DNA from 2 places in the Pseudomonas sp. m6p genome. Region 2 is predicted to be linked to the other one. Evidence: predicted binding sites of a transcription regulator. Region 2 holds the regulator's gene; the other holds the start of a gene.

Region 1 (4,989 bases), 3.1 Mb from region 2:
TACACGTAGCCCTTGGCGTCAGCGGCCGGATGGTTCGGCTCGTAGCGTGCTTCGAGGTTGCTCTGGTCTTCGACCACGCCAAGTACCTGCACGCCCTGCCCTGCGGCGTCCTGGCTCTGGAACAGCGAGTTGCTGCCGCTGTTCTGGCCGCCCTGAAACATGGTGGCGAACACCGGGTGACGGGCGCGGTAGGTCTGGTCGATGCTCGACGAAACGGTTTCGGCGTTGGCGATGTTCGACGCCACGGTGTTCAGACGTGTGGTTTGTGCGCTCATGCCGCTGCCGGCAATGTTGAAAACGCTGGACAGGGACATGGATTACTCTCCGCGCAGGGCCGATACCAGCCCTTTGAATTTGCTGTTGAGCAGGGTGAAGCTGGCCTGGAAGCCCACGGCGTTTTCCGCGTAGTTGGACTGTTCCAGCTGAGCATCCACGGTGTTCTGGTCAATCGAAGGCTGCATCGGCGTGCGATACATCAGCGACTCGTCGCCATTGCCCAGGCCTTCAGCTTCGATGTGACGGCTGTTGGTCATGTTCAGGGCGATGGTGCCGTTGGCGTTTTTCTGGCTCTGTGCTTCGAGCACTTTGGAGAAGTCCAGATCCCGAGCCTTGTAGTTCGGGGTATCGGCGTTGGCGATGTTGTTGGCCAGCACTTCAGCGCGCTGGGCACGGAAACCCAATGCCTTTTCGTGAATGCCGAGCGCTTTATCGAAGCTGATGCTCATGTCGGGAACCTTCGGGTGAGCGGTTTTTCGTACCTGAGCTTTAGCAAGCGCCGTGCCAAACACAAAAACCCAGGTAAACCGGGGCTTTGCGGGGAATCGGCAAAGCGGCAATGCCAGAAAAGCGGCAACCGGTTTCCGCTGCCTGCCGCTTTTCTGCCGCTTCGTCCTGTTAACACCTCTCCCTGTAGGAGCTGCCGAAGGCTGCGATCTTTTGATCTTGATCCTTCAAAACAGGATCAAAAGATCGCAGCCTTCGGCAGCTCCTACATGAAACAAAGCATCAGGCATAAAAAAGGGAGCCCTTGGGGCTCCCGATTTTGTATGCCTGATGCTTTGTTTCACTTCGCCTGGTAAATGATCCCCGGACTGCACTGAACCATCTGGTAATGATCCGGCAAACCGTTCAGCGCTTCGGACGCGCCAAGGAACAGATAGCCGCCCGGCTTCAGCGTGCTGTGAATACGCAACAGGATGTCTTTCTTCACCTCGGCGGAGAAGTAGATCAGCACGTTGCGGCAGAACACGATGTCGAACTTGCCCAGACTGGCGTAGCTGTCGAGCAGGTTGAACGAACGGAATTCCACCCGGTTCTTGATCGGCGCCTTGATCACCCAGCGCCCCGGCCCTTTCGGGTCGAAGTAGCGCTGCAGGCGATCAGCGGACAGACCGCGACCGATGGCCAGGCTGTCGTACTCGCCGGTCTTGCAGTTGGTCAGCATGCTGCCGGACAGGTCGGTGGCAACGATCTGCACGCCCATCTTCAACTGACCAAGGTTGCTGCGCTCGAACTCGTCGATCGACATCGACAGCGAATACGGTTCCTGACCCGACGAGCATGCCGCCGACCAGATCCGCAGACGCTGGTTGGGGCTGGCCTTGATCGCCTCGGGCAGCACCTTGTTCTTCAAGACTTCAAACGGATAGGTGTCGCGAAACCACAGGGTTTCGTTGGTCGTCATGGCATCGACCACCTGCTCGCGCAAACCGCTGCGCGGCTGGGTCTGGATGCGCTGTACCAGCTCACCCAGGGACTTGATGCCTTGCTGCTCCATCAGTTTGTTGAGACGGCTCGAGACCAGGTACTGCTTGTTTTCACCGAGCAAAATGCCACAGGCTTTTTCCAGGAAGACCCGGAACTGTTCGAAATCCAAATTACCCGTAGACAATGATGCCGCCTCTTAAATCGTGTTGACCGCCAGGGGCAGAAGGCCCCTAGCTGATATCTGCTGCTTTGATCCGGTCGACTACCCGGGATGCCAGGTCATCAGGACGGAATTTGGCCAGGAAGTCATCGGCACCGACTTTCTTGACCATCGCCTGATTGAATACCCCCGACAACGAAGTATGCAGGATGATATGAAGCTTTTGCATGCGTGGATCGCTGCGGATTTCCGCCGTCAGGGTGTACCCGTCCATCTCCGGCATCTCGATGTCGGAAATCATCATCAGGAACTCTTCTTCCGGCTTCTTGCCCTCATCGACCAGCTTGCGCAGGTAATCCAGTGCCTGCTTGCCGTCGTTCAGCGCCACCACTTCGACCCCGACCGTCTGCAGGCAACGCGTGACCTGCTTGCGCGCCACCGACGAGTCATCGACCGTCAGCACCCGCAGCGACAACGCCTTGCTCTGGGTTTCGACATCGACCACACCGACCGAAATCGCCTCGGGCGTCGGCGCGACTTCCGCCAGCACCTTCTCGACATCGATGATTTCGACTAACTGATTGTCGACTCGAGTCACAGCGGTCAGGTAATGATCGCGCCCCGTGCCCTTGGGCGGCGGATGGATCTCTTCCCAGTTCATGTTGACGATGCGCTCCACCGAGCGAACCAGGAAACCCTGGGTCTTGGTGTTGTACTCCGTGATGATCACGAACGGACTGTTCTTGTCTTTCAACGCCCCGGAACCGGTCGCCATTGCCAGATCAAGGATCGGAATGGTCGCCCCCCGGATATTCGCCACCCCGCACACGACAGGACTGGACTTGGGCATCAACGTCAGCGACGGGCATTGCAGCACTTCCCGCACCTTGAACACGTTGATGCCGTAGAGCTGTTGACCGTCAAGACGGAACAACAACAGCTCCAGGCGATTCTGCCCTACCAGTTGCGTGCGCTGGTTCACCGAATCCATTACACCAGCCATGCCCAGACTCCTACACCAACGCCAAGTGTTGTTGCGACGCACATTCATTGCTAAACGGCACGGCGCTTGCTTTTTAACTCGTATGAACGCTCAAACGACATTTTTCCGACGCCTGACCTCCCGCACCCGCAAAGCGCTGTGCGCGACGTCTGCCGTCTGCTTGTTTTTCGCTGGCAGCCCTGCCGGTGCTGATACGGTTACCTTGCCTGACATGCTTATCGGCGTCACTCAGGGCTTTCTTGAGTTCACCGTAGAAGACTATCTGGCTACCAGTCAAACGGAAGGCCGCTACGAAATCGAGGTCAACCAGCTCGACCCGCGTATGCGCATGCCTATGTGCGACAAGGAATTGACAGCGTCGCTGGAGAGTCCTGCACGTCCGCTGGGCCGGGTGACGGTCAAGGTCCGGTGCGAAGGAAGCTCGCCGTGGACAGTGTTCGTGCCCGCTCAAGTCCGCCTGTTTCGCGAGATTGTCACCACCACCCGACCGCTCAAACGCGCCGGCATTATCGAGCCGCAAGACGTGACCTTGCGTGAACGCGACATCAGCCAGATCAATCAGGGTTTTCTGACGTCGGTGGATGAAGCCATCGGGCAGAAATTAACCCGACCAACGGTAGCCGATCAGGTGATTACCCTGGTGCATCTGGAACAGGCAGAAGTGGTGCGCAAGGGCGATCAGGTGGTCATCATCGCCCGCAGCGGCACGCTTGCCGTGCGCATGCCCGGTGAAGCCCTGGCCAATGGCGGTTTGAAAGAACAGATCCGGGTAAAAAACCTTAATTCCAACCGGGTAATCAAGGCGCAGGTCATCGCGCCGGGCCAAGTGGAAGTCGCCATGTAAAACGCTCGAGCAGAAAACTGGCGCCAGCCCCGACGCTTCCCTAAACTGTGCCGCAGCAGGACACGCTTCGGCACATGCAGCTCATTGCAAAGTGAGCCTAAAGTTTTCCAGGGAATGGCCGAGAACATGGCAAGCGTCCAAATTCCCAGAGGTTTTTAACATGGTCATCGATTTCAGCCGTTTGAACAGCTCCTCGTCACTTACGGGCAGTACGCGTACCAGCAACGCCAAGGAAACCGCCGAAACCGGCACCTCCGCGCCGCTGAATACCCAGGCCGAAACGGCCGGTACCGCAAAAAGCGGGGAATCGGTACACCTCAGCAATGAGGCTCAACAGTTGCAGAAGGTCACTGACAAGCTGCGCGATCAGCCTGCCGTCGACAAAGCCCGCGTGGCCGAGTTGAAAGCAGCGATTGCCGATGGCAGCTACAAGGTCGACAGCAACCGTGTAGCCAGCAAACTGCTCAACTTCGAAGCCCAGCGCTAGGCTTTTGCCGGCGCCAGGCTTTTGGACGCTTAGAACCCAAGGCCAGCCATGCACGACACTAATTTATTGCAACTGATCACTGACGACTTTGCTCCAGCTCAACAATTGCTGGAGTTGCTGCAAACCGAGTCCCTCGCCTTGCACGGTCGCGACATGCCTCTGCTCGAAGATATTCTGGCGCGCAAACAGGCATTGATCATTCTGCTTGAACAGCATGGCCGCAAGCGCAGCGAAATCCTTGCCAGCCTCAACCTGCCGCTCGACCGCCAGGGCCTGGAGCAACTGGCCAGCCAGTCGAGCATTGGCGACCAGTTGCTGTCCCAAAGCGATGTGCTGACCGACCTGATTGCCCAGTGCCAGGCGGCCAACGTCAAGAACGGCCAGTCGATCCAGATCCAGCAGGCCGCTACGGCCAATCAGCTGAAAATCCTCACCGGGGGCGAACCGCCAGCGCTGTATGACGCCTCGGGCACTTTCGCCAAACCCACCAAGCCGCGTACGCTCAGCCAGGCGTGAGCCATTCGATGTGCCTGCACTATCAACCCGCGAAACATGCTGGCAAAATGCTGGCTAGTCGTAGTCAAATTTTGTCTGGAGATTGAGAAAACGTGCCAAACGCCCTAAGCGCGGATGATACTCCGCAGCCACCAAAGGTGCTGACCACGCCCCTGGAAATCTCCAGCAACCTGCGCCAGCTGCAAGAAAGCCACGATCCGCTGATCATCACCTTCCATGAGCGCAGCCAGCGCTTCCAGAGCTACCTGATCAAGGTTGACCGGGAAACCGCG
Region 2 (4,989 bases):
ATTCGTCGTCGGTGATGTCCGAGCTGTCGCCCGCCGCCGGTGCCGCCGGAGCAGCCGCAGTCGGTGCCACGGCGTCTGGCGCGAACTGGCCTTTGCCGTGCAACTGATCGAGCAACGACTCGAATTCGGCGTCGGTGATTTCATCGCTGGCGGCCGCATCGGCAGCCGGCGCAGGCGCAGCAGCGGCCGGGGCTTCGGCTTCAGCCTTGACGGCGTTCAGCGAATCCAGCAGCTGTTCAAATTCGTTATCGGTGATGTCGCCCGAATCGCTCGAATCGCCTTCGACGACCAGCTCTTCGATCATCTCGGCCACCGGCGAAGCCGGAGCTTCGTCCGCCGATTGCGGCTCGGCCAGACGCGCCAGCGCGGCCAGCAGTTCCGGAGTGGCGGCCGTGATCGGTGCACGTTCACGGACTTCGCTGAACATGCTGTTCACCGCGTCCAGTGCTTCAAGCACCACGTCCATCAGTTCTGCATCAACGCGACGCTCACCCTTGCGCAGGATGTCGAACACGTTTTCGGCGATGTGACAGCACTCCACCAGCTCGTTGAGCTGAAGGAAGCCGGCGCCCCCTTTTACAGTGTGGAAACCGCGAAAAATTGCGTTGAGCAGATCTGCGTCATCCGGGCGGCTTTCCAGCTCGACCAGTTGCTCGGACAGTTGCTCAAGAATCTCGCCGGCCTCAACCAGGAAATCCTGAAGGATCTCTTCATCGGCGCCGAAGCTCATTAATGGGGTGCTCCTACAGGTCTAAAAACCCAAAAAACCTAAAATTCCAAAACTCTAGAATCCGAGGCTGGATAACAAATCGTCCACATCGTCCTGACCGGACACAACGTCTTCTCGTTTATCGGCATGAATCTGCGGACCTTCACCCTGCGAGAGATGTTTTTGTGGATCTTTTTCTGCAAGCATCGCGGCACGGTCGTGTTCGATGCCCGCAAAGCGGTCAACCTGACTGGCCATGAGGACGAGTTTGAGCAAATTGCTTTCGACTTCGGTGACCAGTTGGGTCACACGCTTGATCACCTGACCGGTGAGGTCCTGGTAATCCTGAGCCAGCAGGATGTCGTTCAGGTTGCTCGACACCGCACGGTTGTCCGTGCTGCTGCGTGACAGAAAACCGTCGACCCGGCGCGCCAGTTCGCGGAACTCTTCAGCCCCGACTTCACGACGCATGAAGCGGCCCCAATCGGTGCTCAGCGCCTGGGCTTCTTCAGCCAGGCCATTGACCACCGGGGTGGCGCTTTCCACCAGATCCATGGTGCGGTTGGCCGCGGCTTCGGTCAGCTTGACCACATAGCCCAGGCGTTCGGTGGCGTCGGTGATTTGCGACACTTCCTCGGCCTGTGGCATGTGCGGATCGATCTGGAAGTTGACGATCGCACTGTGCAGTTCGCGTGTGAGCTTGCCCACTTCCTGATACAGGCCACGGTCACGGGTCTGATTGAGCTCATGGATCAGTTGCACAGCGTCGCCGAACCTGCCTTTTTCAAGGCTCTCGACCAGTTCGACCGCGTGTTTTTTCAGGGTCGATTCGAAATCGCCCTGTGAAGATTCGTTATGCTCCATAGCTCCCCCGCGCGTTCATCAGCCGATGCGTTCGAAAATCTTCTCGATTTTTTCTTTCAGCGCCTGAGCCGTGAAAGGTTTGACCACGTAGCCGTTCACGCCGGCCTGGGCCGCTTCGATGATCTGCTCGCGCTTGGCTTCGGCAGTCACCATCAGCACGGGCAGGTGCTTGAGTTTTTCATCGGCACGCACGTGGCGCAGCAGGTCGATACCGGTCATGCCCGGCATGTTCCAGTCCGTTACCAGAAAGTCGATGCTTCCGCTGTTGAGCACCGGAATGGCAGTGGTGCCATCGTCGGCCTCGACGGTGTTGGTGAACCCCAGATCACGCAGCAGGTTCTTGATGATCCGCCGCATCGTTGAGAAGTCATCAACGATGAGGATTTTCATGTTCTTGTCCAATTCGACCTCCAAGCAGTCTTAAACGCGCCCAGCACCTGGACGCGCCATTTCAATCAATCCGGCAAAGCACTCGATGACTGTCTGGAGCACAACAGAGCAAGACCGGTGCCGTTCATCACCGCACCAGCCTCGTTCGCAGTGTCCCCACACTGCCTTCAGCGCGCTCGCCACTCCCCCAAACGCCCCCGCAAACGGGCCGCGCACTGGCTGTGTAACTGGCTGACCCGCGATTCACTGACGCCAAGGACTTCACCGATTTCCTTGAGGTTCAGTTCTTCGTCGTAGTACAGCGCCAACACCAGTCGCTCACGCTCCGGCAAATTGGCAATCGCGTCCGCCAGCGCAGCCTGGAAGCGTTCATCTTCCAGATCGCGTGACGGCTCAAGATGAGCACTGGCGCCATCCTCGTGCAGCCCTTCGTGTTCGCCGTCCTGCAGCAGATCGTCGAAACTGAACAGCCGGCTGCCCAGCGTGTCATTCAAAATCCCGTAGTAATCATCGAGACTCAATTGGAGTTCGGCCGCAACCTCGTGATCTTTAGCATCACGGCCGGTTTTAGCTTCAATTGAGCGAATTGCGTCGCTGACCATACGGGTGTTGCGGTGAACCGAGCGTGGTGCCCAATCCCCTTTGCGCACTTCATCGAGCATCGCGCCGCGGATCCGAATGCCCGCGTACGTTTCGAAACTGGCGCCTTTGCTGGCGTCATATTTGGTCGAGACTTCGAGCAGGCCGATCATCCCGGCCTGAATCAGGTCTTCAACCTGCACACTCGCCGGCAAGCGCGCCAGCAAGTGATAGGCAATGCGCTTGACCAGTGGCGCGTAACGCTCGATCAACTCGTACTGCGCGTCACGTGCCGATTTCTTGTAGTAGTTCATACCGCTGGCGGTCATAACACAGGCCCTGCCGTTTGCTGCACGAGGCGCTCGACGAAAAACTCAAGGTGCCCACGCGGGTTGGCAGGCAGCGGCCAGGTATCGACCTTCTGTGCGATCGCCTTGAACGCCAGCGCGCACTTGGAACGCGGAAAGGCTTCATAGACCGCTCGCTGCTTCTGCACTGCCTTGCGCACGCTTTCGTCGTACGGCACCGCGCCGACGTATTGTAAGGCGACGTCGAGAAAGCGATCCGTGACCTTGGTCAACTTGGCGAACAGATTGCGCCCTTCCTGCGGACTCTGCGCCATGTTGGCGAGGACGCGGAAGCGGTTCATGCCGTAGTCGCGGTTGAGCAGTTTGATCAGCGCGTAGGCGTCGGTGATCGAGGTCGGCTCGTCGCAGACCACCAGCAACACTTCCTGCGCGGCGCGCACGAAACTGACTACCGAGTCACCAATGCCCGCAGCGGTGTCGATCACCAGTACATCGAGATTGTCGCCGATGTCGCTGAAGGCCTGAATCAGACCGGCATGTTGCGCCGGGCTCAGGTGCACCATGCTCTGGGTGCCGGAAGCGGCCGGCACGATGCGGATCCCGCCGGGGCCCTGCAACAGCACGTCGCGCAGCTCGCAGCGGCCTTCGATTACATCGGCCAGCGTGCGTTTGGGGGTCAGTCCCAGCAGAACGTCGACGTTCGCCAGCCCCAGGTCAGCGTCCAGCAGCATGACCCGACGGCCAAGCTCTGCCAGCGCCAGAGACAAGTTCACTGACACGTTAGTCTTGCCGACGCCACCTTTGCCGCCGGTCACCGCGATCACCTGTACGGGATGCATGCTGCCCATGTTATTTCTTTACCTTGTCTTGCATAGACGGAGGCCACATTACTGGCTGCGCGTTCACAACCGGAACAATGCATGGCAGACCATCGATGTAGGTACAAAAACTGTTCATTACCTCAGCCAACCTGCTTGGTCGGGCTGTGGTAGATATCAGCGAACATGTCAGCCATGGCTTCTTCGCTGGGTTCTTCCTGCATTTGCACGCTGACGGCGCGGCTGACCAACTGATGACGGCGCGGCAGATGCAGATCATCCGGAATCCGTGGGCCATCGGTCAGGTACGCGACCGGCAGTTCATGACTGATCGCCAGGCTCAACACTTCGCCAAGGCTGGCCGTCTCATCCAGTTTAGTCAGGATGCAGCCGGCAAGCCCGCAACGCTTGTAACTGTGATAAGCGGCGGTTAGAACCTGTTTCTGGCTGGTGGTTGCCAGCACCAGATAATTTTTTGAACGGATGCCACGCCCGGCCAGACTTTCCAGCTGCATGCGCAGCGCCGGATCGCTGGCCTGCAGGCCGGCGGTATCGATCAGCACCACGCGTTTGCGCAGCAGAGGGTCCAGCGCCTGAACCAGCGATTGGCCCGGATCGACGTGGGTCACCGGCACGTTGAGAATCCGCCCCAGGGTCTTGAGTTGCTCCTGCGCACCGATGCGGAAGCTGTCCATGCTGACCAGCGCCACATTCTGCGCGCCGTACTTGAGCACGTAGCGCGCAGCGAGTTTGGCCAGGGTGGTGGTCTTGCCCATGCCGGCCGGGCCGACCATGGCAATCACCCCGCCCTCTTCCAGCGGCTCGACTTCCGGTACGGCAATCATCCGCGCCAGGTGCGCGAGCAGCATACGCCAGGCCTGACGCGGTTCTTCGATGTCGGTGATCATCGCCAGCAGGTCGCGCGACAACGGCCCGGACAGACCGATGCGCTGCAGGCGGCGATACAGATTGGCTTGCGCCGGACGGCTGCCTTGCAGCTGGTTCCAGGCCAGGGTGCCGAGCTGCACTTCCATCAGCTCACGCAGACTGTTCAATTCGAAACGCATCGAATCCAGCGCACGCGGATCGACACCCGCCGATGCTGGTGCAGCTGCCGGCGCCGGACGCGCCGGGGCGGCGTAGGTCGGTTCGCTCAACGGCTCGGCAGCGGTCAGTGGCAGGCCGGCCGTCAACGGCAGCCCGGCAAAGATCTGGCGATTGCTATTGCCATCGGCTTCGCCACGCAGGCTCAGTTCGGCCTGAGCGGTGACGATGCGCGACTGGGTCTTGCGCAGTTCGTCCTCGAGTTCCATGTTCGGCA

What was found. The regulator FliA, encoded in region 2, starts transcription of late flagellar genes. The targets are predictions, from matches to a motif close to CTAAAGTTTNNNNNNNNNNNGCCGNTAA.
Region 1: the regulator FliA is predicted to act here: its motif matches at 3,812-3,839, upstream of flgM (flagellar biosynthesis anti-sigma factor FlgM).

What each region holds. Positions count from the first base shown of each region.
Region 1 covers NZ_CM147084.1:4,030,863-4,035,851, forward strand. Annotated here, with positions in the region: gene flgC (flagellar basal body rod protein FlgC) at 1-314, opposite strand, end outside; gene flgB (flagellar basal body rod protein FlgB) at 318-725, opposite strand; gene cheR (protein-glutamate O-methyltransferase CheR) at 1,064-1,891, opposite strand; gene ACYZUM_RS18300 (chemotaxis protein CheV) at 1,938-2,870, opposite strand; gene flgA (flagellar basal body P-ring formation chaperone FlgA) at 2,953-3,714, shown strand; gene flgM (flagellar biosynthesis anti-sigma factor FlgM) at 3,875-4,201, shown strand; gene ACYZUM_RS18315 (flagella synthesis protein FlgN) at 4,250-4,717, shown strand; gene ACYZUM_RS18320 (flagellar brake protein) at 4,810-4,989, shown strand, end outside.
Region 2 covers NZ_CM147084.1:976,343-981,331, reverse strand. Annotated here, with positions in the region: gene ACYZUM_RS04615 (chemotaxis protein CheA) at 1-730, opposite strand, end outside; gene ACYZUM_RS04610 (protein phosphatase CheZ) at 785-1,573, opposite strand; gene ACYZUM_RS04605 (chemotaxis response regulator CheY) at 1,592-1,963, opposite strand; gene fliA (RNA polymerase sigma factor FliA) at 2,131-2,871, opposite strand; gene fleN (flagellar synthesis regulator FleN) at 2,868-3,698, opposite strand; gene flhF (flagellar biosynthesis protein FlhF) at 3,812-4,989, opposite strand, start outside.